DNA from 2 places in the Burkholderia sp. BCC1999 genome. Region 2 is predicted to be linked to the other one. Evidence: riboswitches for the same ligand, from Rfam matches in the RefSeq annotation. Region 2 holds a riboswitch; the other holds the start of a gene.
The links. A riboswitch is a leader RNA that binds a small molecule or an ion and turns the genes downstream of it on or off. The one in region 2 is predicted to bind glycine.

Region 1 (15,079 bases), on a different contig from region 2:
GCCGCCCTGTTCATAGATCACGCCGACCGCGCGCTTGCCTTCCATCACGATCTGGCGGGTCATCGCGTGCGTGACGACGGTCAGGTTCGGACGCTGCATCGCCGGGCGCAGGTACGCGTTGGCCGTCGACCACCGCACGCCGTTCTTGACCGTCATGTGCATCGCGCCGAACCCTTCCTGCATGTAGCCGTTGCAGTCGTCGGTCTTGATGTAGCCCGCCTCGGCACCCGCTTCCACCCACGCGCCATACAACGGATTCTGCATGTTGTTGCCGTTGTTGGTGCTGAGCGGGCCGTCCGCGCCGCGGTACGCATCGCCGCCGAACTTGTAGCCTTCAGCCTTGCGGAAATATGGCAGGCAGTTGCGGTATCCCCAGCCGCGCGCACCGAGCGATTCCCATTCGTCGAAATCACACGCATGTCCGCGGATATAGACGAGGCCGTTGATCGACGACGAGCCGCCGAGCACCTTGCCGCGCGGGCAGTGCAGGCGGCGTCCGTCCAGCTTCGGCTCGGGCGCGGTCTCGTAGTGCCAGTTGAACCTCTTCGTGTTCATCGGCATCGAGAAGGCGCTCGGCATCTGGATGATCACGCTGCGATCGCTGCCGCCGTATTCCAGCACCAGCACGCTGACGTTCGAATCTTCGGTCAGGCGGTTGGCCAGCACGCAGCCGGCCGAACCGGCACCCACGATGATATAGTCGTATTGCTTAGTCATCTTGATTATCCAGCTCGATGATTGGTATTCGTACGCCGCGTCAGCTGCGCTTCTTCTCGCCGGTCGTGTATTCCGGCATATGCGCTTCGATCTGCGCGATTTCCGCTTCCTCGCGCTGCAGGTCCAGCGAGCGGCTGAGCACGTAGTACACGAGCGCCGACACGATCAGCCCGACCAGCCAGGCCAGGTCGACACTGCCCATCGCCTTCGCGAGTGGACCGACGTACACCTCGCGATCGCCGTCGAAGATGCAGAAGAACGGGATCATCGACACGAATCCGATCAGGTAGGACAGCAGGCCGCGCCCACCCCAGTTTCCGTACAGGCTGTCGCGCGGACGGAAGAAATGCGGCACCGCGTAGCGGCCCTTGCGCACGAAGAAGTAGTCGGTCAGGTTGACCGCCGTCCACGGCACGAGGAAATACAGCATCACGACCAGATAGATGTTGAGTACCGACAAGCCCGATCCCGATTCGTAGATGCGCAGTGCGACGCCGAACTGCAGCAGCACGACGAACAGGATCGCGAGGATCCGTACTTTCGCGGTCGGCTCGATCTTCCGGAACGAATCGACGCTCGTGATGGCCGTCAGCTTCGCGCTGTAGATGTTCATCGCGATCACCGGGAGGAACGCCAGGATCGTGATCGCAACGACGATGCCGCCCAGTTGCGGCGCGATCCCGGCGCCGACCGTATGGAGCGCGACGAGCACGTCGGTGGCGTGCAGGTGTGCGCCAAGCCATCCGCCCACTGCGATCATCCACGCACCGGACAGCGACGCGCCGACGAACACCGCGGCAATCAGCCTGCCGCTCGGCGTGTTCTTCGGCAGGTAGCGCGAATAGTCCGACACGTACGGCGCATACGCGATGTTGTAGCTGGCCGCCGCCGCGAACTGCGCGATGAAGCCGGTCCAGTTGAAGCCCAGCGGGACTGCGGGCGCGCTGCCCGCGGCCGCGGGCGCATCATGAATCCAGCCGGTCAGCACGGCCAGCGTCACGAGGCCGTAGAGCGGCAGCGACAGATACAGCGACCATTTGAACGTCCGGTGCATCCAGTCGTGGCCGAGAATCGCCAGGATCGTGGCCGGCACCGTCACGACCAGCGCGACCCGCATCGGATCCCAGTGGAACAGCGTCTTCAGGCCCTGCATCATCAGCACGAGGTTGACGATGTTGAAGCCCGCGAACACGAACAGCGTCGCCAACAGCACGAGCACCACGCCGCGGTAGCCGAACTGCGCGCGCGACTGGATCATCTGCGGCAACCCGAGATGCGGCCCCTGCGAGCCGTGGAAGGCCATGAACAGCGTGCCGAACATGATGCCGAGCGTGCCGGCGACGGTCGTCCAGAAGGCATCGAGGCCGACGCTCGGCCCGACGAAGCCGATGGTCATCGTGAAGAACGTGAAATTCCCGACGAACCAGAACGGCCCCTGGCTGGCCAACCTGTCGGTCCGCTCGCTTTCCGGGACGAAGTCGATCGAATGCGCTTCGATGGCGCCGTGGTCGCCGCGCGGCGCCTTCAATACGTTTGTTTCTGCTTGCATGTCGTACCCCATGGTTTCTTTCAAAGGGCGAAGCAGTGCGAATTCATCAGACCTGTTCAAACGAACGGGTCGACGGCTTCATGTCAGGACCGTGCCGCGTCCGGCCGACTGCAAGTTTTTACCATGCATGCCGGCACGAAGCGACACGTCACGCGCTACCGCTCAGGGCAGCGTCATGCAAACCGTCTTGGTCTCCATCAGGTAGTCGAGCTGCTCGGGTCCGAGGTCCTTGCCGAATCCGGACGTCTTGAATCCGCCGAACGGGAGCGCCGGGTCGATCGTGCTGTGCGCATTCACGTAGACCGTACCCGCCTGCAGCTGCGGAATCAGCCCGTGCACGCGGCCGAGGTCGTTCGAATAAATCGCCGCGGCCAGGCCGAACGCCGAATCGTTCGCGAGCGTAACGGCCTCGTCGAGCGTGTCGAACGGCGCGGTCACGAGCACCGGCCCGAAGATCTCCTCGCGGACGATGCGCATGTCGTTGCGGCAGTTCGCGAAGATCGTCGGTTCGACGAAGTGGCCGGGGCCTGCCTGCGGACGCCCGCCGTAGCAGATTTCCGCACCTTCGCGGCGGCCGGCTTCGACGTACGACAGCACCGTATCCTTCTGCCGCGCCGATACGAGCGGGCTGATGAAGCAGTCGCGATCGAGGCCCGGCGCGATCTTCAGCGTCGACGTGTAGTCGGCCAGCGCCGCGAGAAAGCGGTCGTAGATATCGCGGTGAACATACGCGCGCGTGCCTGCATCGCACACCTGCCCGGAGTTGAAGAACACGCCGTTGGCCACCGCCTGCGCGGCGGCGCCGATATCGGCATCGTCGAGCACGAGCACCGGCGACTTCCCGCCGAGTTCCAGCGTCACGCGCTTGATATGCTGCACCGCGTTCTGCCCGACCGTGCGTCCGACCGGCGTCGAACCGGTGAAGGTCAGCTTGTCGATGCCCGGATGATTCGCCATCGCGGCGCCGATCACGCTGCCGCGACCGGTCACGATATTGACCACGCCGTCCGGAATGCCGGCTTCCTGGACCAGCTCGGCGAAGCGCAGCGTCGACAGCGACGTGAGCTCGGCCGGCTTGACGACGGTCGTGCAGCCGACCGCGAGCGCGGCCGCCAGCTTCCACGCCATGGTCTGCAACGGGTAGTTCCACGGCACGATCGCGCCGACGACGCCGATCGGTTCCTTGCGCGTATAGGCGAAGTAATTGCCGGGCAGCGACGGCTCGACCGTACGCCCATGCAGCTTCGACGCCCAGCCGGCGAAATAGCGGAACGTGTCGACGGTGCCCTGGATGTCGATCGCGCGGGCCTGCGCGACGGACTTGCCCATGTCGATCGATTCGATTTCGGCCAGTTCGTCCGCATGAGCTTCGATCAGGTCGGCCAGCCGGTGCAGCAGCCGCTCGCGCTCGAGCGGCTTCAGGCGGCGCCATTCGCCGCGATCGAACTGGTGACGCGCGGCGGCTACCGCACGATCGAGATCGTCGGTCGTCGCAAACGGGATCTGCGTGATGACGCCTTCGGTCGACGGTTCGGTGACGGTGCCGAACTGACCGTCGCTGCCATCCACCCACGCGCCGCCGATGAACATCTTCATCGGCGTTGCCAGAAAACTGCGGGTCGCCTGCGAAACGCCATGGCGATCGAGATATTGCGCTACAACGGCATCCATTTTGATTTTCCTTTGTGGCGTGCCCGCCCCCTCGCGACGAGGGGGCGCCGGGCAAAGCGGTAATGACTTCGGAGGTGCGGCGGGACGTTGGTCCCGCTTCCCGATACGGACGCTCAGCGCCCCTTCGCGAGACTGCGCGCGTGGAAAATGAAGCCGATGCTGTTCATCAGCAACTGCGCAGCGAGAATCGAGGTCGTACCGGTCGGGTCGTAGGCCGGCGCCACTTCCACCAGATCCATGCCGATGATGTTGCCGTGGCTGCGTTTCGCGAGGGCCTGGATGATCTCGAGCACTTCGTAGTACTGGAAACCTCCGTGGCTCGGCGTGCCCGTCCCCGGCGCGATCGACGGATCGAAGCCGTCGATGTCGATCGTGATGTAGTACGCACCGCGCTGCGGAATCCGTTCGAGCACGCCTTCGGTGCCGAGCCGCCGAACGTCACGCACCGACAGGATGCTGGAACCCGCGGCGCGCGCCGCGTCGTAGTCGCTGCGGTTCGACGACGACACGTTGCGGATGCCGAGCTGCGTCATGCCGACGATATGATCCATTTCCGACGCGCGGCGCAGCGGATTGCCGTGCCCGTACCGCACGCCGTGGCGCTCGTCGACGAAGTCGAGGTGCGCGTCGAAATGCACGATGTGAATCGGCCCGCGCCCTTCGAACGCCTTGATCACCGGCGCATGCACCGAATGATCGCCGCCGAGCACCACCGGCATCGCGCCGGAGGCGAGGATCTTGCGCACGGCCAGTTCGATGTTCGCGTTGCTGGTGGCCATGTCGGTGTGCACGATGTCGGCATCGCCAACGTCCACCATCCGGACCTGGTCCTCGGTCAGGTAGAGCGCGTCGTCCTCGTGGTCGTATGCACCTGCGTGTCCGAACGAGAACAGCGTCGACGCTTCGCGGATGCCGCGCGGACCGAAGCGCGCGCCTGAGCGCCACTGGGTGCCCATGTCGTTCGGTGCACCGAGGATCGCGACATCCGCGTCGATGTGCTCCCAGTCGAGACACACCGGCGCTTTCGCGAACGTGCAGTGACCGACGAACGGCAGGTTCAGCCTGCCTTTCTCATAGCTGTTGTTCTGCATTGTCTCCGTCTCCATTCGTATGGATCTGTTTTCATGCGCGCGGCGGTCCGCGCGCTTGCCTTTGCAGCCACTATGGGCAAGAATTTGCACCGGAAAAATAGCAAGCATCAGATGTTCATATCGGACTTTCCGATGCAATGAACGGCGCGGAGCGAGACATGAAGCAACTGCAGGACGTCGACCTGAAACTGCTCAGGATTTTCATGACCATCGTGAAATGCGGCGGCTTCTCCGCCGCGCAGGCGGCGCTGAACGTGAGCCAGTCGACCATCAGCGAACAGATGACGAGCCTCGAAACGCGCCTGGGCGTCAAGCTGTGCGAACGTGGGCGCAGCGGCTTTCGTCTGACGGAACACGGCGTCGCGACCTACGAATCCGCGCAGCGCCTGTTGGTCGCCGTCGAGGCGTTCTGCATGGACACCCATGCGCTCAAGCAGCGCATCTCGGGCAAACTCCATCTCGGCATCATCGACAACACGGTCACCGACACCGACGCCGTGCTGCCGCGCGCGCTGCGCCAGTTCGTGTCGCGCGGCCACGACGTCCAGCTCGACATCTACATCGGTACGCCGGCCGAACTCGAGGCGCGCGTGCTCGACGGGCGGCTGCATATCGCGATCGGCCACTTTCCGCTGACCGTCGCCGGCCTGTCCTACACGCACCTGTACGACGAACCCGACGGGCTCTACTGCAGCCGCTATCACCCGCTGTTCTCGAGCGACGCCACCGGCGATGCGCTGATCGAGCGTATCCGGCAGAGCCAGGTGGTCGCCCGTGCGTTCCTGCAGCAACGCGACCTGCAACTGCTCGAAAGCGGCAGCGCCGCCGCGACCGTCGACAACGTCGAAGCGCAGGCGATACTGATCCTGACCGGCGCCTATATCGGCTTTCTGCCCACGCACTATGCGAAGCAATGGGTCGATGCCGGCCGGATGCGTCAGATCGCGGCGGAACAACTGACGTCGACGTGGCCGTTCTCGTCGATCACTCGGCGCGGCGCCGCGCAGCCGACCGTGTTGCGTGCGTTCGTCGACGATCTGATGGCACACGCGGGCCGTCACGCCCCGTCCCCGGACAGATAGTCGGTATCGGATATTCGCTTCGGACTCCACCGAAGTATCGGCTCGCCGCGATCGCGGCAAAGCCTTGTCGCGCAACGCATTGCAGCGCCGTCGCCATGCCGGCGCCGCGCGCCGGCGTCCGTCCCCCGCCTGCGTCGGTTCAAACGAGGTGTTGACAGCGCGGCGCGCGTGCGACTAGATTGTCGCCAGCTATCGTGATGTGTCAGGAGAGACCGCCGTCCGGCGGCGCCGAAGGGGAATCGCCCCAGAAACTCTCAGGCAAAAGGACTGACACATCGATTAGCGCTCTGGAGAGTAGGCCTCTGGTCGCCGACCAAGCCTCGCCGAAGGAGAAGCGTCCCGTCGTCGGGTCGCGAATCTCTCAGGCAAATGGACAGAGGGGGCATCAGGCACGCAGCCTGGAATGCCCCGGTCTGGTCCGGATGCCGCGTCTCGCCCATCCTCCCGCCGTCGCCCTTCCGGCTTGCGTTGCCGTTCCACTTAACGCAACCCTGTCAGGAAGAGAGCATATGAGCGAGGTCAGGTACACCGAATCCCACGAATGGCTGCGTCTGGAAGCCGACGGCAGCGCGACGGTCGGCATCACCGATCATGCGCAGTCGCAGTTGGGCGATCTGGTCTATGTCGCGCTGCCCGGAGAAGGCGATGCGTTCGAGCAGCACGCCGAAGCGGCCACCGTCGAATCGGTCAAGGCGGCCGGCGAGGTCAAGATGCCGGTATCCGGCACCGTGCTGGCCGCGAACGACGCCCTCGGCGACACGCCGAGCCTCGTCAACGAAGCGGCGGAAGGCGACGGCTGGTTCTTCCGGATGCGCATCGACCGCCCGGAACAACTGGCCGGCCTGATGAACGCCGCCGCATATCGCGCGTATATCGGCGAATGACGGAGACGGCCATGAGTGCTTTCGATTCTCTCGCGCAACGCGAGTTGTTCGTGCGCCGCCACATCGGCCCCGATGCCGGCGAGCAGGCCGCGATGCTCACCGAACTCGGCGTGAACGGCATCGACGAACTGATGACGCAGGTGGTGCCGGCCACGATCCGCAGCGGGGCACCGCTCGCGCTGGCGTCGAGCTGCACCGAGGCCGAGGCCCTGGACAAGCTGGCCGCTTTGGCCGGCCGCAACCAGGTGTTCCGGTCCTTCATCGGGATGGGTTACCACGACACGCATACGCCTCCGGTCATCCAGCGCAACGTGCTGGAGAATCCGGCCTGGTACACGGCGTACACGCCGTATCAGCCGGAGATCTCGCAGGGCCGCCTGGAAGCGCTGCTCAACTTCCAGACGATGATCGCCGAGCTGACCGGCCTCGAAATCGCCAACGCGTCGATGCTCGACGAAGGCACGGCCGCCGCCGAGGCGATGACGTTCTGCCAACGCCTGGCGAAGTCGGACAGCCGCGTGTTCTTCGTCGCACGCGATTGCCATCCGCAGACTGTCGAGATCATCCGCACGCGCGCGGAGCCGATCGGCATCGAGGTCGTCGTCGGCGACCCGCGCCGCGACCTGGCCGGCGTCGGCTGTTTCGCCGCGCTGCTGCAATACCCGGGCACCTTCGGCGACATCCACGACTACCGCGACGTCGTCGAGACGCTGCACGCGAACGGCGCGCTGGCGGTAGTCTCCGCCGATTTGCTCGCGCTGACGCTGCTCGCGCCGCCGGGCGAATTCGGCGCCGACGTCGCGATCGGCACCACCCAGCGCTTCGGCGTACCGCTCGGCTTCGGCGGCCCGCATGCCGGCTACTTCGCCACGCGCGATGCGTTCAAGCGCACGATGCCCGGGCGGCTCGTCGGCGTGTCGGTCGATGCGCACGGCCGCCCGGCATTGCGCCTCGCGATGCAGACGCGCGAGCAGCACATCCGGCGCGAGAAGGCCACCAGCAACATCTGCACCGCGCAGGTACTGCTCGCCAACATCGCCGGCTTCTATGCGACCTACCATGGCCCGCACGGACTGACCACGATCGCGCGCCGCGTCCATCGCCTCACCGTCACGCTCGCCGCGGGCCTGCGCCAGCTCGGCCATGCGGTGCCGACCGAGTACTGCTTCGATACCGTCACGGTCGACAGCGGCAGCCATACCGGCGCCGTGCATGCGGCAGCGCACGCATGCCGCATGAACCTGCGTGCGATCAGCGAGCGGCAGATCGGCATCGCCCTCGACGAAACGACCACGCCCGACGATGTCGTGATGCTCTGGTCGATCTTCGCCGATGGCCGGGCCGTGCCCGATTTCGCGGCCGTCGAAGCGGCTGCCGCCGACGCGTTGCCCGCCGCGCTGCTGCGCCGCAGTGCGTTTCTCACGCATCCCGCATTCAACAGCCATCATTCGGAAACGCAGATGCTGCGCTACCTGCGCCAGCTCGCCGACCGCGATCTCGCGCTCGACCGCACGATGATTCCGCTCGGCAGCTGCACGATGAAGCTGAACGCGACCGTCGAGATGATGCCGATCACCTGGCCGGCGTTCGCGAAGCTGCATCCGTTCGCGCCGGCGGAACAGGCCGAAGGCTATCGCGCGCTCGCCCAGGAGCTCGAAGCGATGCTGTGTGCGATCACCGGCTACGACGCAGTGTCGCTGCAGCCGAACGCGGGCTCGCAAGGCGAATACGCGGGGCTGCTGGCGATCCGTGCATATCACGCGAGTCGCGGCGAGGCACAGCGCGACGTGTGCCTGATTCCGTCGTCCGCGCACGGCACCAACCCCGCATCGGCGCAGATGGTCGGCATGCAGGTCGTCGTCGTCAAATGCGACGACGACGGCAACGTCGACATCGACGACCTCGCGGCCAGGGCCGTGCAGTACAGCCGCAGGCTGGCCGCGATCATGATCACGTACCCGTCGACGCACGGCGTGTTCGAGGCACGCGTGCGCGACGCATGCGACATCGTCCATGCGCATGGCGGCCAGGTGTACATCGATGGCGCGAACATGAATGCGCTGGTCGGCCTCGCGCAACCTGGCGCATTCGGCGGCGACGTGTCGCACCTGAACCTGCACAAGACCTTCTGCATCCCGCACGGCGGCGGCGGCCCCGGCGTCGGCCCGATCGGCGTAAAGTCCCACCTCGCGCCGTTCCTGCCCGGTCACCGCGAAGGCCGCGTGCCCGGCATCGGCGCGGTGTCTGCCGCGCCGCTCGGCAGCGCGAGCATCCTGCCGATCACGTGGACCTACATCACGTTGATGGGCGCCGAAGGCCTCCGGCGCGCGACCGAGACGGCGATCCTCAACGCCAACTACGTCGCGAGCCGCCTCGCGCCGCACTATCCGATTCTTTACGCGGGCCCGAACGGCCGCGTCGCGCACGAATGCATCATCGACCTGCGGCCACTGAAGGACAGCAGCGGCATCAGCGTCGACGACGTCGCGAAGCGACTGATCGATTTCGGGTTCCACGCGCCGACGATGAGCTTCCCGGTCGCCGGCACGCTGATGATCGAACCGACCGAATCGGAATCGAAGGCGGAACTCGACCGCTTCATCGACGCGATGATCGCGATCCGCGCCGAAATCTCGGCCGTCGAAGCCGGCACGATGGACGCCGACGACAATCCGCTGAAGCATGCGCCGCACACGGCGGCCGAACTCGTCGGCGAATGGCGTCACGCCTATTCGCGCGAGCAGGCCGTCTATCCGCATGGCGTCGCGGCGATGGCTTCGGCCAAGTACTGGCCACCGGTTTCGCGCGTCGACAACGTATACGGCGACCGCAACCTGGTGTGCTCGTGCCCGCCGATCGAAGCGTATCAATCCTAGGACGGGCCGCTCCGGCCCCGACCTCACTCAACCCGCCAAGGAGCCGAGACGACGCGCCGGCCGCGCTGCCCGACCGGGCATCGCGCGCCGCCACGCGGCTCCGACATCAGGAGAAAGACGAATGTTCAGCAAAAACATGAAGATCGAAGGTTACGACGATGAACTGTGGACGGCGATGGAGCGCGAGCGCATTCGCCAGGAGGACCATATCGAACTCATTGCGTCGGAAAACTACACGAGCCCGCGCGTGATGCAGGCGCAGGGCTCGGTGCTGACCAACAAGTACGCGGAAGGCTATCCGGGCAAGCGATACTACGGCGGCTGCGAGTTCGTCGACGTCGCCGAGCAACTGGCGATCGATCGCGCGAAGGCGCTGTTCGGCGCGGACTATGCGAACGTGCAGCCGCACTCCGGCAGCCAGGCGAACGCAGCCGTCTACATGGCGCTGCTCGAGCCGCACGACACGATACTCGGCATGAGCCTCGCGCACGGCGGCCACCTGACGCACGGCGCACACGTGAATTTCTCGGGCAAGATCTACCGCGCCGTGCAATACGGCCTGAACGTCGAAACCGGCGAGATCGACTACGACCAGGTCGAAGCACTGGCAAAAGCGCACAAGCCGAAACTGATCACGGCCGGCTTCTCCGCATATTCGCGCGTGGTGGACTGGGCCCGCTTCCGCCAGATCGCCGACGCGGTAGGCGCGTACCTGTTCGTCGACATGGCCCACGTGGCGGGCCTCGTCGCAGCCGGGCTGTATCCGAATCCGCTACCCCACGCCGACGTGGTGACGACGACGACGCACAAGACACTGCGCGGCCCGCGCGGCGGCCTGATTCTCGCGCGCACGAACCCGGAGCTCGAGAAGAAGCTCAACTCGATCGTGTTCCCCGGCATCCAGGGCGGCCCGCTGATGCACGTGATTGCCGCGAAGGCCGTCGCGTTCAAGGAAGCGCTGTCGCCCGAATTCACCGCGTATCAGCAGCAGGTCGTCGCCAATGCGCGAGAGATGGCCGCGGTGTTCGTCGCGCGCGGCTACGACATCATCTCCGGGGGCACGGACAACCACCTGTTCCTCGTGAGCCTGATCCGCCAGGGGCTGACCGGCAAGGCCGCCGATGCAGCGCTCGGCAGCGCGCACATCACCGTGAACAAGAACGCGGTGCCGAACGATCCGCAAAGTCCGTTCGTGACCAGCGGAATCCGCATCGGCACGCCGGCGATCACCAGCCGCGGCTTCAAGGAAGCCGAAGTGCGCGCGGTGGCCGGCTGGATCTGCGACATTCTCGACGACATCGAAAACCCGGCCGTCATCGAACGCGTGAGACGGCACGTTGCGGAACTCTGCGGCGCACTGCCGGTATACGGCAAGTAACGCACACGGTCATCACGCAGCCGCTCTCGGGGGCGGAATCAACGCCCCCGAGAGCGGTCCCCATCGTTCATCGTCGATGCAACGACGGCGTGAAATATTTGACATCCTAACTACATGGAATCACGATGACCCACCCGCTTTCCCGCACCGCACTCCATGACCTGCATCTCGAACTCGGCGCGAAGATGGTTCCGTTCGCCGGATACGAGATGCCCGTGCAGTATCCGCTCGGCATCCTGAAAGAGCATCTCCACACGCGCGACCATGCAGGCCTGTTCGACGTTTCGCACATGGGTCAGGTCATGCTGACGGGCGCGGACGCCGCCGCCGCGCTGGAAACGCTGGTGCCGATCGACGTGATCGACCTGCCGGTCGGCATGCAACGCTATGCGCTGTTCACGAACGAACAAGGCGGCATTCTCGACGACCTGATGATCACCCGCCTCGACGACGACGTGTTCTACGTGGTCGTCAACGCCGCGTGCAAGGCCCGCGACATCGCGCATCTGAAGAACCGGATCGGCCACCGCTGCGCGGTTGTCGAACTGGCCGACCGTGCGCTGCTGGCACTGCAAGGCCCGGTTGCCGCGGCGGTGCTGGGCCGGCTCGCACCGCCGCTGGCCGGTCTGACCTTCATGCAGAGCGTGCGCATCGAGTTGGCCGGCGCGGCATGCTACGTAAGTCGCTCCGGCTACACGGGTGAGGACGGCTACGAGATCTCGGTACCGGCCGATCGCGCGGACGCGCTGGCGCGTTTGCTGCTCGCCGATCCGGCAGTCGAGCCGATCGGCCTCGGCGCGCGCGACTCGCTGCGCCTCGAAGCCGGCTTGTGCCTGTATGGACACGACATCGACACCGGCACGACACCGATCGAAGGCGGGTTGCTGTGGGCCATCTCGAAGGTGCGCCGTCCGGGCGGCGCGCGCGCCGGCGGCTATCCGGGCGCCGATATCGTCGCAAGACAACTCGCCGAAGGCGTGCAAAGAAAGCGCGTCGGCTTCGTCGTGAAAGACAAGGTGCCGGTGCGCGAAGGCGCCGACATCACCGGGCCCGACGGCCGGTCGATCGGCACGGTAACGAGCGGCGGGTTCGGTCCGACGCACGGCGGCCCGGTGGCGATCGGCTATGTCGCCGCCGAATGCGCGACGCCCGGCACGGCGCTGCATGCAATCGTCCGCGGCAGGCCGGTCGCGATCGAAGTCGCGAAAACCCCGTTCGTCCCCCAGCGATACTATCGAGGCTGAGCCATGGCGCATCCGGAAACCCGCCCCGCGCCGATGGCCGCGGGAACCAAGTTGTCCGCCGCCGAAAAAATGGCGCGCATCCCCGTGAAGATCGTCGCGACCGAACCGGCCGGCATGCTGCGCAAGCCGGAATGGATACGCGCGGCGTTCCCCGGCTCGCGCGAGGTGATCGCACTCAAGCAGGTGCTGCGCGAGCAGAAGCTGCATACGGTCTGCGAGGAAGCGAGTTGTCCGAACCTCGGCGAATGCTTCAGCCACGGAACGGCCACCTTCATGATCATGGGCGACATCTGCACGCGGCGCTGCCCGTTCTGCGATGTCGGGCATGGCCGACCGCTTCCGCTCGATCCGGACGAACCGGCGCGGCTCGCCGAAACGATCGCGGCGATGCGGCTCAAGTACGTCGTGATCACGTCGGTCGACCGCGACGACCTGCGCGACGGCGGCGCCGCACACTTCGCCGCATGCATCCGCGACGCGCGACGGGTCAGTCCGGCGCTTACGATCGAAGCGTTGACGCCGGATTTTCGCGGGCGACTCGACATCGCGCTGAACTCGCTCACGAAGTCGCCACCGGACGTGTTCAACCACAATCTGGAAACCGTGCCGCGCCTGTACCGCGAAGCGCGGCCGGGCGCCGACTATCAGCACTCGCTCCACGTGCTGCGGGCGTTCAAATCCGCGTTGCCGAACGTGTCGACCAAGTCGGGGCTGATGCTGGGCCTCGGCGAGCAGCTCGACGAAGTCGAACAGGTGATGCGCGACTTGCGCGCGCACGGCGTGGACATGCTGACACTCGGCCAGTACCTGCAGCCGACCCGCCATCATCTGCCGGTGAAACGCTTCGTCACCCCGGCGGAATTTGCGCAGTTGCGCCAACGCGCGCTCGCGCTCGGGTTCAGTCAGGTTGCGTCGGGGCCGATGGTGCGTTCGTCCTATCACGCCGACCTGCAGGCGCGGGGCGAAACCGTCGAATGACGACGGTTGATCGGCACGCGGCCGCAGGTTACGCGTGCCGACGGCGACACAGGCGATCCGGCGTCCTGGCCGGATCGCCTGCGCGCGCGTCGCAGGCGCTGGTTACGCGATGCGCTCGATCGCGATCGCCGTCGCCTCGCCGCCGCCGATGCACAGCGATGCGACGCCGCGCTTCAGGCCGTACGTTTCCAGCGCGGCCAGCAGCGTCACCATCACGCGCGCACCCGATGCGCCGATCGGATGCCCGAGCGCGCACGCGCCGCCATGCACGTTGACCTTCTCGTGCGGCAGGTCGAGATCGCGCATCGCGGCCATCGGCACGACTGCGAACGCTTCGTTGATCTCGAACAGGTCGACGTCGCGCAGGTTCCAGCCGGTTTTCTCCGACAGCTTGCGCAGCGCGCCGATCGGCGCGGTCGCGAACAGGCCAGGTTTGTCCGCAAACGTCGAATGCCCGACGATCACGGCCTTCGGCGTGAGGCCGAGGCGCTCGGCTTCGGAGCGGCGCATCATCACGAGCGCGGCCGCACCGTCCGAGATCGACGACGCATTCGCGGCCGTCACCGTGCCACCTTCGCGGAACGCCGGCTTCAGCGTCGGAATCTTGTCGAGCTTCGCGTTGCCCGGCTGCTCGTCGATCGACACGATGCTTTCGGTCTTGCCGGCCTTCACGGTCACCGACGCGATCTCCGACACGAAACGCCCTTCGGCGATCGCGCGCTGCGCGCGCGTCAGCGACGCGATCGCGAACGCATCCTGCGCCTCGCGCGTGAACTGGTACGCCTGTGCGCAATCCTCGGCGAACGTGCCCATCAGGCGGCCTTTCTCGTACGCGTCTTCGAGCCCGTCGAGGAACATGTGGTCGAGCACCTGCCCGTGCCCCATGCGCATCCCCGCGCGCGCCTTCGGCAGCAGGTACGGCGCATTCGTCATGCTCTCCATCCCGCCCGCGACAGCCACCGCCGCCGAACCGGCCAGCAGCAGGTCATGCGCGAACATCGCGGCCTTCATCCCCGAACCGCACATCTTGTTGACCGTGGTCGCGCCCGCGCCGAGCGGCAGCCCGGCCTTCAGCGCGGCCTGTCGCGCCGGCGCCTGGCCCTGGCCAGCCGGCAGCACGCAGCCGAACACGATTTCGTCGATGCGTTCGGCCGGCACGTTCGCGCGCTCGAGCGCCGCGCGAATCGCCACCGCGCCGAGGTCGCTCGCGCTGGCCGCCGCCAGGTCGCCCTGAAAACCACCCATCGGCGTACGCGCCGTGCCAACGATTACGATCGGATCCTGAGTCGTCATGATTCGCTTCCTCCAGTGTCAGCGCGGTGCCATGCGCAACGCGCCATCGAGACGGATGACTTCGCCGTTCAGCATCGTGTTCTCGGCGATGTGGCGCACCAGCGCCGCAAATTCTTCCGGGCGGCCGAGCCGCGGCGGGAACGGCACGCTCTTGCCGAGCGCGTCCTGCACGTCCTGCGGCATGCCGGCCATCATCGGCGTCGCGAAGATGCCCGGCGCGACCGTCACGACGCGAATGCCGAAGCGCGCGAGTTCGCGCGCGATCGGCAGCGTCATGCCCACCACGCCGCTTTTCGATGCAGCATACGCCGCCTGC
Region 2 (15,079 bases):
GGCGGTGCGCACGCGCTACGCGCGTGGCAGAAGAAGCGTCTCGTCGCGTATGCGCTCGATCCGGTCGACGGCGCGTCCGTGCAGCGCCGCCTCACACTGCCGTTCGCGCAGCTCGGCAACGATTGGGAATTCGTCTGGGGTACAACCGACGGCCAGGCGATCGCCACGGCCGACGCCGTGCTGCTCGATCGCCACACGCCGGGTCTGCTGTCGCTCGACGGACTGCGCGCGATCTTCGACTTCGACAAGCCGGTGATCTACGCGACCGACTGCCCGCCGCCCACGGCGCAAGACGATCCGGCGTGGACGGGCATCGCGTACACGCTCGGCAACGCATGCGCTGTCGTCGTCCCGACGCCGGATCTCGCGAACCGCTACCGGCCGTGGAACCCGCGCGTGTTCGTGCTGCCCGACAGCGTCGATCTCGACCTGTTCCTGCGCCCGGTGCCGGCCCGTGCGGATGACCGCGTGACCATCGGCGTCGCGGGCGACGCGTTGCTGCCGGTCAATTTCGCACGCGTGGACGCCGCGCTGCGTGCGGTCTGCGCACGCCACGCCGGCCGCATCGCCGTACAGTTCTTCGGTACGCACTTGCCCGAAGGCTGGGCAGACCATCCGGCAGCCGAATTCCGGCCCGCGCCCGATACGTACCGCGCGTATGCTCAGCAACTGCGCACGCTGGACTGGGATATCGCATTGATGCCGCTCGCCGATGCCGATGCTTACGCGGCCAGCGCGATCCAGCGTCAGGAATTCGCGGCCGCCGGCATCGCCATCGTCGCGAGCGACCTGCCGGCGTTCCGCATCGGCATGAACGACGGCGACGACGTGCTGCTTGCCGGCGACGACCCGCACGCATGGGACGGAGCGATCGACCGCCTGGTCGCGCAGCCCGCGCTGCGCCGGCGGATTGCCCGCACCGCGCAGGCACGCGTGCGCAAGGGCGACGCGCTGCAGGCGCAACTGCCGCTGCATCGCGAGCTCTACCGGGTGTGCGTCGAACGCCAGGGCACGGCCGTGCAGTTGCCGCCGCGCGAAGCGCCGATTCCCGGCGCGCTGATCCTCGATGCCGCCGGCAACGGCGAACGCGTGCAGGCAGCGCTGCAGATCGTCGCGGCTCGCGCCGAGCAGGATTTGCTGAGCGTCGTGCTGACGACGTCATCCGGCCCGCTGCCCGAGTGGACGGACCGGCTGCGTTACCTGCGGGCCGCGCCGCAGGAGTACGCGGCCACGGCCGATCAACTCGCCGCGATGCCCGCGTTCGACTGGGTCACGATCATCGACGCAGCGGAAACCGAAGCCGGTGACGATATTCAGGAGACGACCGCCGCAGATGCGGCGATCGATTGACGAAGGCGCGCGGACCGGCGCGCGCCTTCATGACCGGGCACGCTCAGCTCGACGAGCATCCGCCGCAACTGCTCGAACTGCACGAGCTGGAGCTGCACGAACTCGACGAACTGCAGCTCGACGACGAGCCGCCGCTGTCGGACGAATCGAATGACCCGCCGCCCGATTTCGCGGCCATCGCGCTCGCCAGCGGCGACGGCGCCATCACCGTGCCCGAGTATGCGGCCCACGCAGTGCCGGCCAGCGCGCCAGCGCCGAACAGCGCTGCCGTCCATAACAGCGTGTCCGCCCCGTCACGTTCGTCGCCCGGCGCGTCGCGCGTGCCCTCGACATTCCGCTCGACCTGCACGTTGCGCGCCGATCGTGCATCATGCGAGACCCGACGCGCGATCAGCGCGGCCTGTCCGCCGGCTGTCGCGCCGCCCAGCCTGAAGCCTCGCAGGCGCCGCGCGAGCACGCGGTACGCGATCGCAAAGGCCACCATGCAGATGGCGAGCAGCAGCACGGGCCGTCCGCGGCTCAGGCCGACCGCCAATTTCGTGGCGCCCGTGCCGAGCACGAGCAGCACGATCGCACGCGCGGCCATGCGCGACGCGCGCATCTCGCCGACCAGCCAGTACCAGCCCTGCCCGTGCAGCCCGTCAACCGCCTCCTGCACGTACCGCGCGAGCCGTTCGCGAAACACACCGTAGCGCACGATGCCGGTCGACTGCCCGTTCAGCCAGGTACAGACTTCCTCGTAACGCCCCGCACGATTCACATCGGCGATCTGCACGTAGCCGCCTTGCTTCGGGACGGTCCACAGGTCGATCGCCCCCGCATGCGCGAGCGACATCGTCACGACCTGCGCGACCCGCGACTCGCCGCCCATCAGATAGGCGGCTTCCGTCGCCGACATGTCGCGCTTGGGCTTGCTGCTGCGCCAGCCCCAGCGTCGCCACCGGTACTCGATCCAGTGCAGGCCGGCGATCAGCAGTAGCGCAGCCACGCAAGCCGGGACGTAGAACGCAAGAAACTGCGGCCCCGTGTAGTTCAGCACGTTGAAGTCCTGCGCCGATGCGCAGGTTGCAGCGACGCTCGCAGCAGCAGCCGGCCACGCGAGTTTCGGCAGCCGGTTGCGCCAGGTGCGGCGCGGCGCAGCGGTAGCCGGTTCGTCCGCCTGCGGCGTCGGCGCATCGACCGACTGATCGACGGGGCGCGGCCAGATCGATTCCGGCGGCTCGCAGCCGAACAACCGCCGATAACTGTCGAGCGTGTCGCGATAGCGCTGCGCGTACACCGCACCCTCGTCCGGCGCACCCGTGCCGGGCATGTGATGCAGCCGCGCGCGCAGCACGCCGGCGCAGAAGACGTCCCAGTATTCGAGCGTGTACTGCAGGTGGAAATGCCACGCGGCATCGACCGCGACCGACGGCGTGACCGGGTGCCCGGCCGCCTGCGCGAGGAACGCGAAGCGCTTGTATTCGTCGATCACGGCCAGCGCGTGGGCCTGCGACCAGCCTTCGGCTTCGGCGAGGCGCCGGCTGTACGGCAGCGGCGAATTGGGATCGTCGGGGGAATACGCGCTCAGCCGCGCAAGCAGCGCCTGTTGCGCATCGGTCAGTGCGCGGGCATCGACTGCGGTCGAGGGAGACGGAATGGCAGCCATCGGGAGTCGGCGCGATGCGCGGACGGCCGCCGCGATCGACGCTTGAGTTGTCGTTGCGGGCGATTCTCGCACAACGGCGGGGCAGCGCGACACCGCGACGCGGCACACCTCAGGCGCTCACCGCGCCGCACGTCAACCGATCAGAAGTCGAGCTGCGCAAGCGTGATGCCGAGCGCTGCCGCGATCTTCCTGCGCATCGGCTTGCGCAGCTTCTCGCGCTTTTCCCGTTTCGCGTAGTCCGCTCGACCGATGCCGATCCGCTGCGCGACCTCGGCCCGCGTCAGCCCGAGATACTCGCGCCACGCGCGTGCCGGCGAGCTGCCGTCGAACACGGCGCGCGTCACGACCTCGTGCGGGACCGGGTCGCGCGCGACCCGCTGCTGCGCGACATAGTCGGCGTACGGAATCACGACGAAGGCCGGCGCCCCGTCCGGCCCGTTGATGATCTGAACGGAAAGTGATTTGCTCATCCGGTGATTGCCGGTCGCAGTGCGAAGCGGCGACTCCTAGTTTCGGTCGATAGGTTCGATCAGCGTCTTCATGCGGCCCTCGGGCACGTCGAACCGGAGCGGCGAATGGTGTCGCCGGACCGGATGCGCACGCGATCGACAACCGCCATGCCGCCAATCGGCCGGGATGTTACTGCAAACGGGAAAACGAGGGTGCGGAGAAACCGCTGAAGGCCTGAACAGGCATGTTTTGGCGCGCCCGGCTGGGATCGAACCAGCAACCCCTGCCTTCGGAGGGCAGTACTCTATCCATTGAGCTACGGGCGCGTGAGACAGTGAAGCGACCCCAATATACAGGCCGCCCACGATTGGCAAGACGGCAAGGATACCCGGTTTCCCATGAAGCGTCCACCTTGCCCGACGAATGGCCGTCTGGCCGCGCTGCGTGCGGGTAAACACGCGCCATCGCACCGCTCGCCGTGATGTAAACGTTCCGTCTATAATCGTCCGTGCTTCATTGGACTGCCATTTTGCCGTTGCACCGCGCTCACAATTCCTATTCATGGAGACGAGGCAAGCATGAGCGAAGCACCCCACGAATCCCCCGTCAAAACACCCGGGCAGCTGATTGCCGTCATCATCGCGTCGTTCGCGATTCCGATCATCCTGATCGTCCTGTTCGCCAACTATGCGAACCATGCGTTCCGTTCCGGTGCCGGCACGGATGCCCTATCCGACGAACAGGTCGCCGCACGTATCGCGCCACTCGCGAAGGTCGACGTGAAGGACGCCAACGCGCCCCGCACGTACAAGACCGGCGAGGAAGTCTACAAGGCCGTCTGCGTAACCTGTCACGGCACGGGCGCCGCTGGCGCACCGAAGTTCGGCAACAAGGACGACTGGGCGCCGCGCATCTCGCAAGGCTTCGACACGCTGCTGAAGACGGCCCTCGCCGGCAAGGGCGCGATGCCGCCGCGCGGCGGCACGAGCCCCGACGACGTCAGCGACTATGAAATCGCGCGCGCGATCGTCTACATGGCGAACAACGACGGCGCGAACTTCCCCGAACCGGCCGCCCCGGCCGCCAATGCAGCGCCCGCCGCCGGCGCCGCCGCATCGGGCGCCGACGCGTCGAACGCACAGGCCGCCGCCGCGATGGCTGCGATCGCCGCGATCCCGAAAGCCGGCGAAGCACCCGCGGCAGCACCGGCCGGCGCCGATGCGGCAACGGCCGGCAAGGCGCTGTACTCGTCGACCTGCGTGGCCTGCCACGGGGCCGGCGTCCTCGGCGCACCGAAGTTCGGCAGCAAGGAAGACTGGGCACCGCGCCTGAAGGACTCGATGGATACGGTCTACAACTACGCGCTGCACGGCAAGGGCGCGATGCCGCCGAAGGGCGGTTCGACCGCGTCCGACGCCGATGTGAAGGCGGCAGTCGACTACATGGTCAACGCGTCGAAGTAACCACGCCGGGCCATCCGTAAAAAACCCCCGCGACGCTCACGCATCGCGGGGGTTTTGTCTTTCCGGTCCACCGGACCGCCGCCTCACTTCTGCAGCAGCGCCTTCAAGCTCGCGAGCCGGTCCTTCGGCGACATCGGCGCTTCTTCCGGTGTCGGCGGCGGCGCTTCGTCGAGCCCCATCTCCGGGATGAAGCGCGACGGCTCGCACACGACCGTCTCGCGCGCCCGCTTGCGCTTCTTGCACCAGTTCAGGTGCAGGCTGCGCTGCGCGCGCGTGATCGCGACGTACATCAGCCGGCGCTCTTCCTCGATCCGCTCGCTGTCGATCGGGCCGTCGTCCTCGCTGCCGCCGCGGTGCGGCATGATGCCTTCCTCAACGCCGACCAGGAACACGTGCGGATACTCGAGCCCCTTCGACGCATGGACGGTCGACAGTCGCACCGCGTCCGGATCCTCGTCCTTGCCTTCGAGCATCGACATCAGCGCAACAGTCTGGATCAGGCCGAGCAGGTTCTTGCCGGTATCGGCGAGCCCGTCCGCGTTGTGGAAGCCTTCGGCCTCGCCGTCGACGGCCGCCGTCTCGGGCTTGGTGCCCTTGCGCTTCAGCCATTCGAGGAACTCGAGCACGTTCTGCCACTTCGACTGCGCCTGCCGCTCGTCGAACGCGTCGTACAGGTACGCCTCGTAGTGGATCGCCTCCATCATGTCGTCGAGCACGACGGTCGCGGGCTCCTTGTCCGCGCGCTCGGTCAGGCGCTGGATGAAGTCGCAGAACATCCGCAGCGGCTCGACCTGGCGCGCCGACAGCCGCGCCTCGATTCCGCCCATGTACACGGCTTCGAACAGCGACACCTTCGCCTGCCCCGCGAACGAGCCGAGCGCCTCGAGCGTCGTGTTGCCGATCCCGCGGCGCGGCGTCGTGATCGCACGGATGAACGCGGGATCGTCGTCGGCGTTCGCGATCAGCCGCAGGTACGCGCACAAATCCTTGATCTCGGCCTTGTCGAAGAACGACTGGCCGCCCGACAGCACGTACGGAATCCGCTCGCGCCGCAGCACCTGCTCGAAGATCCGTGCCTGGAAGTTGCCGCGGTACAGGATCGCGTAATCGCGGAACTGCGCGCGCCGCTCGAACTTGTGCGCGGACAGCCGGAACACGACCGATTCGGCCTCGTGCTCCTCGTCGTTGCACGGCGTGACGGTGATCGAGTCGCCCATCCCGTGCTCGGACCACAGCTTCTTCTCGAACAGCTTCGGGTTGTTCGCGATCACGTTGTTCGCGGCCGTCAGGATTCGCACCGTCGATCGGTAGTTCTGCTCGAGCTTGATCAAGTGCAGCTTCGGGAAATCCTTGCCGAGCTGCGCGAGGTTCTCGAGCGTAGCGCCTCGCCAGCCGTAGATCGCCTGGTCGTCGTCGCCGACCGCCGTGAACGCGGCGCGCGGGCCGGCGAGCAACTTCACCAGCTCGTACTGGCACGCGTTGGTGTCCTGGTACTCGTCGATCAGCAGGTAGCGTAGCTTGTTCTGCCAGCGGTCGCGCACCTGCTCGTTCTTCGCGAACAGCTCGGCCGGCAGGCGGATCAGGTCGTCGAAGTCGACCGCCTGGTAAGCATGCAGCGTCGCGACGTAGTTGCGGTAGACGATCGCGGCCTGGTGCTCGTCCTCGTTCGCCGCGATCGCCATCGCCTCGTCGGGCATGATCAGGCCGTTCTTCCACAGCGAGATGATGCTCTGGATCTTGCGGATCAGCCCCTTGTCGGTCGTGCCGAGCTGTTCCTGGATCATCCCGAAGCAGTCGTCCGAATCCATGATCGAGAACTGCGGCTTCAGGCCGAGGTGCTCGGCCTCCTGTCGCAGGATCTGCACGCCCAGCGAATGGAACGTACAGACGGTGAGCTGGTTGACGGGCACCTTGCGGCCTTCCTTGCCGGGCGTGGTGAGCGTCTTGCCCTCGAGCAGCTTCGACACCCGCTCGCGCATTTCGGCGGCCGCCTTGTTCGTGAACGTGACGGCGGCGATATGGCGCGGCTCGAAGCCTTTCGCTTCGATCAGGTGCGCGATCTTCTGCGTGATCACGCGGGTCTTGCCGCTGCCCGCGCCGGCGAGCACGAGACAGGGACCGTCGAGGTAGCGCACCGCTTCGTTCTGAGCGGGATTGAGGCCTGCGGACATGATGGCGGATGGTGTTGCGGTTGACGGCGGGACGCCTGGAGGATGCCGTGCGCGACAGGCTGGCGAAGCAGGCGGACACGCGGGCAGGACGCGCATGTTAACACGTCGGCGGCGTGCATTTCGGGAGCGCCGCCGGACGGGGCCGCGCGGGCCGACCGGCCGGTCGCACCCTGTCCGTCCGGCCAATCCGGCCCCGTCCACGCTCCGATCGGCCACAATAGGTATCCCCCGGCGCCGCCCGCTCCGGCCCGATTTCATTCGTCTGAACCACCACCGGACCGACCTCATGGGATACCCGTTCGCCACTGCCGCCCTCGGCCCGCTGCTGTTCGCGCAGGGGCGCTACGTGCGGCGCGTCACGCCGCGGCTGCCCGAAGCGGCCGGCCCGCGCGACGGCGTGGCGGGCGACGGCCCGCCGCTCCGTGTCCTGGTGGTCGGCGATTCGGCGGCCGCGGGCGTCGGCGTCACAACGCAGCGCGACGCGCTGTCCGGGCAACTGGCGCATGCGCTGGCGGCCACCCACCGCGTGAGCTGGAAGTTGCTCGCGCGCACGGGCCTCACCACGCGGGAGCTCGTCGACTGGCTCGCAGCCGAGCCGGCCGAACCGTTCGACGTGGCCGTCACGTCGCTCGGCGTCAACGACGTGACGGGCGGCGTGGCGCCCGCGCGCTGGCTGGCGCAGCAGGCCGAGCTGGTCCGGCTGCTGGCCGCACGCTTCCGGGTCGGGCACGCGATCCTGTCGGCGGTGCCGCCGATGGAGCGCTTCCCGGCGCTGCCGCAGCCGCTCGCGTGGTATCTCGGGTTGCGTGCGAAGCGGCTCAACGCGGCGCTCGCCGGCTGGGCCGGCGCGCAGCCGCACTGTACGTTCCTGCGGGTCGACCTGCCGCTCGAGCGCCACCTGATGGCCGCCGACGGCTTTCATCCCGGCGAATCCGCATGCGCGGTGTGGGCCGCGCAGGTCGCGGCGGCCGTGCGGCAGCGGGCAACCGCGTGACGCGGCGTGTCGGCCGTTCACCGGGCTGCCGGCCATGCCGCGTGCGGCGTGCGGCGTGCGGCGTGCGGCGCTCAGCCTTGCGCAAAATGCCGCCCTTCCTTGCGCAAGCGCCGTTGCGCATCGCGCGTTTCGCCCAACGCGTCTGTGCAAGCAGCGGCGCCATGCCAAAATAGCCGGTCGTCTTCGCGCCGTTTCGGCGCGCCATCCTTTAGTTTCCTTCGCAGCCAAGGATTGCCATGTCGTCATTGCTCAGGATTGGTTTGATGGGTTTCGGTTTCGCCGGCGCGACGTTCCACGCGCCCGTGATCGCCACGAGCGGCCGCACTGAAGTCGCCGCGATCGCGACGGGGCAGCCCGATCGCGCGCAGGCCGCGTATCCGGGCGCGCGCGTCGTCCCCGACCTCGACACGCTGCTCAGCCTCGACGACATCGAGTGCGTGGTGATCGCCACGCCGAACGACACGCACTTCACGCTTGCGCGCCAGGTGCTCGAAGCCGGCCGCCACGTGGTCGTCGACAAGCCCGTCACGCTCACCGCCGACGAGGCGCTTGCGCTCGCACGTCTCGCGAACACGCGCAGCCGGCTGTTCGCGCCGTTCCACAACCGCCGCTGGGACGGCGATTTTCTCACCGTGCGCGACATCGTCAAATCGGGCGAACTCGGCCGCCTCACCTATTTCGCGTCGCATTTCGACCGCTTCCGCCCGACGCCGCGCACGCGCTGGCGCGAGGAGCCGGCCCGCGGCGGCGGCCTGCTGCTCGACCTCGGCCCGCACCTGATCGACCAGGCGCTCGCGCTGTTCGGCCTGCCGGAAACGGTGAGCGCGACCGTCAAGACGCGTCGCGAGAACGGCACGGCACCCGATCTCGTGCACCTGCTGCTCGGCTATCCGGACAAGGACGTCGCGCTGCATGCGAGCGCGCTGTCGGCGATCGAACCGGCCCGCTTCACGCTGCACGGCACGCGCGGCAGCTACCAGAAGTTCGGGCTCGACACGCAGGAAGACCAGCTCAAGGCCGGCCTCACCGCGGACGACGTCGAATTCGGCGGCGGCAACCCGCCCGGCCTGCTGCGCGTGCTCGACGGCGAAATCGAGGTCGAACGCCCGGTTCCGACGCTCGACGGCCAGTACGCGGAGTTCTACCGTGCGCTCGCCGCATCGGTCCGCGACGGCGCGCCGTTCCCCGTCACCGCGCAGGACGCCGTCGACGTGATGACCATCATCGAGCTCGCCGCGAAAAGCGAGCACGATGGCCGCCGGCTGCCGTTCGTGCGCCGCATGGTCTGACGCCGCGCGCCGGCCGGTCGCGGCCGGCCGGCACGCGTGCGCGTGGACCATGTCCGAACATTCGGTTACAAATGGCGGGGGAACGAAAGTCAGCGTCCGACCGGTCTGATGCGTTTCTCAAAAAAGTCGATCCGACACCAATCCGTCAGGAGAATGTTGATGCAACGGTTGATTCGCGCAGCGGCATGCTGCGTCCTGGTTTCCTCGCTTGCGGCCTGTATCGTGCAGCCGCAGCAGCCGGTCCGCCCGGCGCCCCCGCCGCGGCCGAATCCGCAGGTCGTCGCGAACGAGCGGATGCAGCAGATCCAGGGCCGGATCGACAACCTGCACCGCCGCATCGATGCGCGCGTGAACGGTGGCTACTATCCGCCGCCGTACGGTGCGCAGCTTCACCACCGCCTCGACGTGATCCGCCAGGAATCGAACGACATGTCCGCGCAGCATAGCGGCGGCCTGTCCGGCGACGAGCAGCGCGTGCTGAACCAGGAACTCGACACGGCCGCCCGCGCGATCGGCGAGTAATCCCGCCAACGCCGGCACCTGCCGGTGCCGGCAAAAAGGCGGCGGCGCCCCACGCCGCCGCTTGTCGCGAAGCGACATTCTTTTGCCCAAATTGACAAGGCTCACCCGCTCGCGTACAGTCGCCCGCACGCGTCGGGAGAGCGTGTAACCGGGTGGTTTCGACACCGGTTGCGCCGCCGAAGGGGCACACCCGCAAACTCTCAGGCAAAAGGACCGACCGCGTCGGGGAATCGCGTCCGCGCATTGCGCGGGCCACACTCTCCCCGCACTCTGGAGAGCGGCAGTAGCCCGCAGCGCACTGGTTGCGCGGGCAAGCTGCCCACCGAAGGGGCGCGCGTTCGCCCGGCTTTGCCGGCAGCGCAATCTCTCAGGTATCGAGGACAGAGGGGCATGTACCGGATCGCTGGCGGCCATCGGCCACGGCGGTCGGCACATGGCCGTTCTGATCCGCGCGCAAGCGCCTTGCCTGAGGCCTCGATGACTGCACTGAATCACACCCCGCTCAACGCCGCGCACCGCGCGCTCAATGCCCGCATGGTCGACTTCGGCGGCTGGGACATGCCCGTCAACTACGGCTCGCAGATCGAAGAACACGAAGCCGTGCGCACCGACGCCGGCATGTTCGACGTGTCGCACATGTGCGTGGTCGATTTCACCGGCAGCCGCGTGCGCGCGTTCTTCGAACACGCGATCGCGAACAACGTCGGCAAGCTCAAGACGCCCGGCAAGGCGCTCTACTCGTGCCTGCTCAACCCGCAGGGCGGCGTCATCGACGACCTGATCGTCTATTACTTCACCGAAGAATTCTTCCGCGTCGTGGTCAACGCCGGCACGGCCGAGAAAGACATCGCGTGGTTCAACCAGCTGAACGAGCAAGGCAGCTTCGGCCTCACGATCGCGCCGCGCCGCGATTTCGCGATCGTCGCCGTACAGGGCCCGAACGCCCGCGAAAAGGTCTGGACGACCGTGCCTTCCGCGCGTGCCGCGACCAGCGAGCTGAAGCCGTTCAACGCCGCGCAGGTCGCTGCCACGCCGTTCGGCGATCTCACCATCGCGCGCACCGGCTATACCGGTGAAGACGGTTTCGAAGTGATCGTCCCGGCCGTGCACGTCGAAGCGCTGTGGGCCGCACTGCAGCAAAACGGCGTGCGCCCGTGCGGGCTCGGCGCGCGCGACACGCTGCGCCTGGAAGCCGGCATGAACCTGTACGGCCAGGACATGGACGACACCGTCTCCCCGCTCGACGCGGGCCTCGCGTGGACGGTCGACCTCGCCGCGCCGCGCGAGTTCGTCGGCCGCGCCGCACTGGAAGCCAACGGCACCCGCGCCGCGTTCGTCGGCCTGATCCTGCAGAAGGAAAACGGCAAGGCGGGCGGCGTGCTGCGCGCGCACCAGAAGGTCGTCACGCCGCACGGCGAAGGCGAGATCACGAGCGGCACGTTCTCGCCGTCGATGCAGGAATCGATCGCGTTCGCGCGCGTGCCGGCCGCCGTCCAGATCGGCGACCTCATCCAGGTGCAAATTCGAGACAAGAATCTTCCCGCGCGCGTGGTAAAACTGCCGTTCGTGCGCAACGGCAAGGTCCTCGCTGCGTAACGGCCGGGAGGCCCGCCTCCCGGGAAGCCGGGAGATGGCGCCCGGCGCAACACCACACCCGGCGCGCCCCGACGGCGCGTCAGCAAAACGAACAAACCCTTTTATCAGGAGCATCCGATGAGCAACGTCCCGGCCGATCTGAAGTACACCGACGAACACGAGTGGATCCGCACTGAAGCCGACGGCACGCTGACGATCGGCATCACCGATCACGCGCAGAACACGCTCGGCGACATCGTTTTCCTTGAACTGCCGCCCGTCGGCAAGCAGGTGAAGGCAGGCGACGCGATCGGCGTCGTCGAATCCGTGAAAGCCGCGTCGGACATCTATTCGCCGGTGTCGGGCGAGGTGGTCGCGATCAACGCGGATGCAGTCGACACGCCGGAAGAGGTGAACAGCGACGCGTACGACACGTGGCTGTTCAAGGTCAAGCTGGCGGCCGGCGCATCGACCGACAGCCTGCTCGACGCAGCCGCCTACAGCAAGCTGATCGACTAATTCCCCTACCCGAACCGCGCGGCGCCGGCCAGCCGGCCCGCGCGGGACCAGAGTCACGCCATGAAGCTCGAACACCCGGACCGCCTGATGAACCGCACGCCCCTCTCGCTCGCCGCGCTCGAAACGCACGACGCGTTCGCCGAACGCCATATCGGCCCCGACGCCGCCAGCCAGCAGGCCATGCTCGACACGCTCGGCTTTGCGTCGCGCGCCGCCCTGATGGACGCCGTGATCCCGGCCTCGATCCGCCGCGCCGAAACGCTGCCGCTCGGCCCGTTCGCACAGCCGAAGAGCGAGGCCGAAGCGCTCGCCGCGCTGCGGGTTCTCGCGGACAAGAACCAGGTGTTCCGCTCGTATATCGGTCAGGGTTACAACGACACGCACACGCCGGCCGTGATCCTGCGCAACGTGCTCGAAAACCCGGCGTGGTACACGGCCTACACGCCGTACCAGCCTGAAATTTCCCAGGGTCGCCTCGAGGCGCTCCTGAACTTCCAGCAGATGGTCGCCGACCTGACGGGCCTCGCGATCTCGAACGCGTCGCTGCTCGACGAAGCCACCGCCGCGGCCGAAGCGATGACGCTGCTGCAGCGCACCGGCAAGCCGACGTCGAACGTGTTCTACGTCGCCGACGACGTGCTGCCGCAAACGCTCGAAGTGATCCGCACGCGCGCGCTGCCGGTCGGCATCGAGGTCAAGACGGGCCCGGCCGCCGACGCCGCGCAGGCCAACGCGTTCGGCGTGCTGCTGCAGTACCCGGGCGTGAACGGCGACGTGCGCGACTACCGCGCACTCACCGAAGCGATCCACGCGGCCGGCGGCCACGTGGTCGTCGCGGCCGACCTGCTCGCACTCACCGTGCTGACGCCGCCCGGCGAATGGGGCGCGGACGTCGCGATCGGCAACACGCAGCGCTTCGGCGTGCCGATGGGCTTCGGCGGCCCGCACGCCGCGTACCTCGCGGTGCGAGACGAATTCAAGCGCCAGATGCCGGGCCGCCTCGTCGGCGTGACGGTCGACGCGCAGGGCAAGCCCGCGCTGCGCCTCGCGCTGCAGACGCGCGAACAGCACATTCGCCGCGAGAAGGCGACGTCGAACGTGTGTACCGCGCAGGCGCTGCTCGCGATCATGGCCAGCATGTACGCGGTCTATCACGGCCCGCACGGCCTGAAGACGATCGCGCTGCGCGTGAACCGCATCGCGGCGCTGCTCGCCGCCGGCGTGAAGCAGCTCGGCTTCGCGACCGTCAACGACACGTTCTTCGACACGCTGACGATCGATACCGGCGCGAGCACCGCGCAGGTCCACGAATTCGCGAAGGCCAAGCGCATCAACCTGCGCCGCGTGAGCGACACACAAGTCGGCGTGTCGGTCGACGAAACGACGACGCGCGACGACCTCGCCGATCTCCTCGCCGTGTTCGCGCAAGCCGCGGGCGGCACCGCGCCGGCCGTCGACGCGCTGGACGCAGGGCTTGCCGGCGTCGCCGCATTGCCGGCCGGCCTCGAGCGCACGAGCGCATACCTGACGCACCACGTATTCAACCGCCACCATTCCGAAACCGAAATGCTGCGCTACCTGCGCAGCCTGTCGGACAAGGATCTCGCGCTCGACCGCTCGATGATCCCGCTCGGCTCGTGCACGATGAAGCTGAACGCGACGTCGGAAATGCTGCCGGTCACGTGGCCCGAGTTCGGCGGCATCCACCCGTTCGCACCGGCCGAGCAGACCGTCGGCTACCGCGAGATGATCGACCAGCTCGAGCAGATGCTCGTCGCGGCCACCGGCTACGCGGCCGTGTCGCTGCAGCCGAACGCGGGCTCGCAGGGCGAGTACGCGGGCCTGCTGATCATCCACGCGTACCACGCATCGCGCGGCGAAGCGCACCGTGACGTGTGCCTGATCCCGGCATCCGCGCACGGCACGAACCCGGCGTCCGCGCACATGGCCGGCATGAAGGTCGTGGTCGTGGCCTGCGACGCGCAGGGCAACGTCGACATCGCCGACCTGAAGGCGAAGGCCGACGAGCACGCGAAGGACCTTGCGGCGATCATGATCACGTACCCGTCGACGCACGGCGTGTTCGAGCAGAACGTCCGCGAGATCTGCGAGATCGTCCATGCGCACGGCGGCCAGGTGTACGTCGACGGCGCGAACATGAACGCGATGGTCGGCCTGACCGCGCCGGGCCAGTTCGGCGGCGACGTGTCGCACCTGAACCTGCACAAGACGTTCTGCATCCCGCACGGCGGCGGCGGCCCGGGCGTCGGCCCGGTCGCGGTCGGCGCGCACCTTGCGAAGTTCCTGCCGAACCAGCGCTCGACCGGCTACTCGCGCGACGAAAACGGCATCGGTGCCGTGTCGGCCGCGCCGTACGGCTCGGCGTCGATCCTGCCGATCTCGTGGATGTATATCGCAATGATGGGCGCAAAGAACCTGACCGCCGCCACGGAAACCGCGATCCTCAACGCGAACTACATCGCGAAGCGCCTCGCGCCGCACTACCCGGTGCTGTATTCGGGCCCGGGCGGGCTGGTCGCGCACGAGTGCATTCTCGACCTGCGTCCGATCAAGGAATCGAGCGGCATCAGCGTCGACGACGTCGCGAAGCGCCTGATGGACTACGGCTTCCACGCGCCGACGATGAGCTTCCCGGTGCCGGGCACGCTGATGGTCGAGCCGACCGAATCGGAATCGCAGGAAGAACTCGACCGCTTCATCGCCGCGATGATCGCGATCCGCGACGAAATCCGCGCGGTCGAGGAAGGCCGCGCCGATCGCGAGGACAACCCGCTGCGTCACGCACCGCACACGGCGGCCGTCGTCACCGCGAACGAATGGCCGCACGCGTACTCGCGCGAGCAGGCCGCGTACCCGGTCGCGTCGCTCGGCACGAACAAGTACTGGCCGCCGGTCGGCCGCGCGGACAACGTCTACGGCGACCGCAACCTGTTCTGCTCGTGCGTGCCGATGTCGGAATACGCATAACGCACGCGAGGCCAGGAGCCGACCGATGGTGACCGCACCGCACGCAACTCCGTGTTGCGTGCGGTTTTTTGTGCGCCACTCGAACCGGTTCACGTTTATCCGCCAATCCG

Region 1: another riboswitch for glycine. It lies ahead of gcvH (glycine cleavage system protein GcvH); the one in region 2 lies ahead of gcvT (glycine cleavage system aminomethyltransferase GcvT).

Annotation. Positions count from the first base shown of each region.
Region 1 is NZ_CAJPHP010000030.1:12,565-27,643, reverse strand. Features, by position in the region: gene betA (choline dehydrogenase) at 1-717, opposite strand, end outside; gene U5809_RS31120 (purine-cytosine permease family protein) at 758-2,266, opposite strand; gene U5809_RS31115 (aldehyde dehydrogenase family protein) at 2,429-3,937, opposite strand; gene speB (agmatinase) at 4,051-5,028, opposite strand; gene U5809_RS31105 (LysR family transcriptional regulator) at 5,187-6,110, shown strand; glycine riboswitch at 6,304-6,390, shown strand; gene gcvH (glycine cleavage system protein GcvH) at 6,620-6,994, shown strand; gene gcvP (aminomethyl-transferring glycine dehydrogenase) at 6,991-9,870, shown strand; gene glyA (serine hydroxymethyltransferase) at 9,992-11,248, shown strand; gene gcvT (glycine cleavage system aminomethyltransferase GcvT) at 11,374-12,492, shown strand; gene lipA (lipoyl synthase) at 12,496-13,470, shown strand; gene U5809_RS31075 (acetyl-CoA C-acyltransferase) at 13,573-14,763, opposite strand; gene U5809_RS31070 (3-hydroxyacyl-CoA dehydrogenase) at 14,782-15,079, opposite strand, start outside.
Region 2 is NZ_CAJPHP010000029.1:26,678-41,756, reverse strand. Features, by position in the region: gene U5809_RS30820 (glycosyltransferase) at 1-1,350, shown strand, start outside; gene U5809_RS30815 (TIGR04222 domain-containing membrane protein) at 1,394-2,998, opposite strand; gene U5809_RS30810 (helix-turn-helix domain-containing protein) at 3,139-3,468, opposite strand; tRNA gene U5809_RS30805 (tRNA-Arg) at 3,699-3,774, opposite strand; gene U5809_RS30800 (c-type cytochrome) at 4,027-4,911, shown strand; gene U5809_RS30795 (UvrD-helicase domain-containing protein) at 4,995-7,082, opposite strand; gene U5809_RS30790 (SGNH/GDSL hydrolase family protein) at 7,369-8,076, shown strand; gene U5809_RS30785 (oxidoreductase) at 8,313-9,365, shown strand; gene U5809_RS30780 (hypothetical protein) at 9,525-9,887, shown strand; glycine riboswitch at 10,011-10,114, shown strand; glycine riboswitch at 10,148-10,281, shown strand; gene gcvT (glycine cleavage system aminomethyltransferase GcvT) at 10,365-11,483, shown strand; gene gcvH (glycine cleavage system protein GcvH) at 11,601-11,981, shown strand; gene gcvP (aminomethyl-transferring glycine dehydrogenase) at 12,042-14,969, shown strand.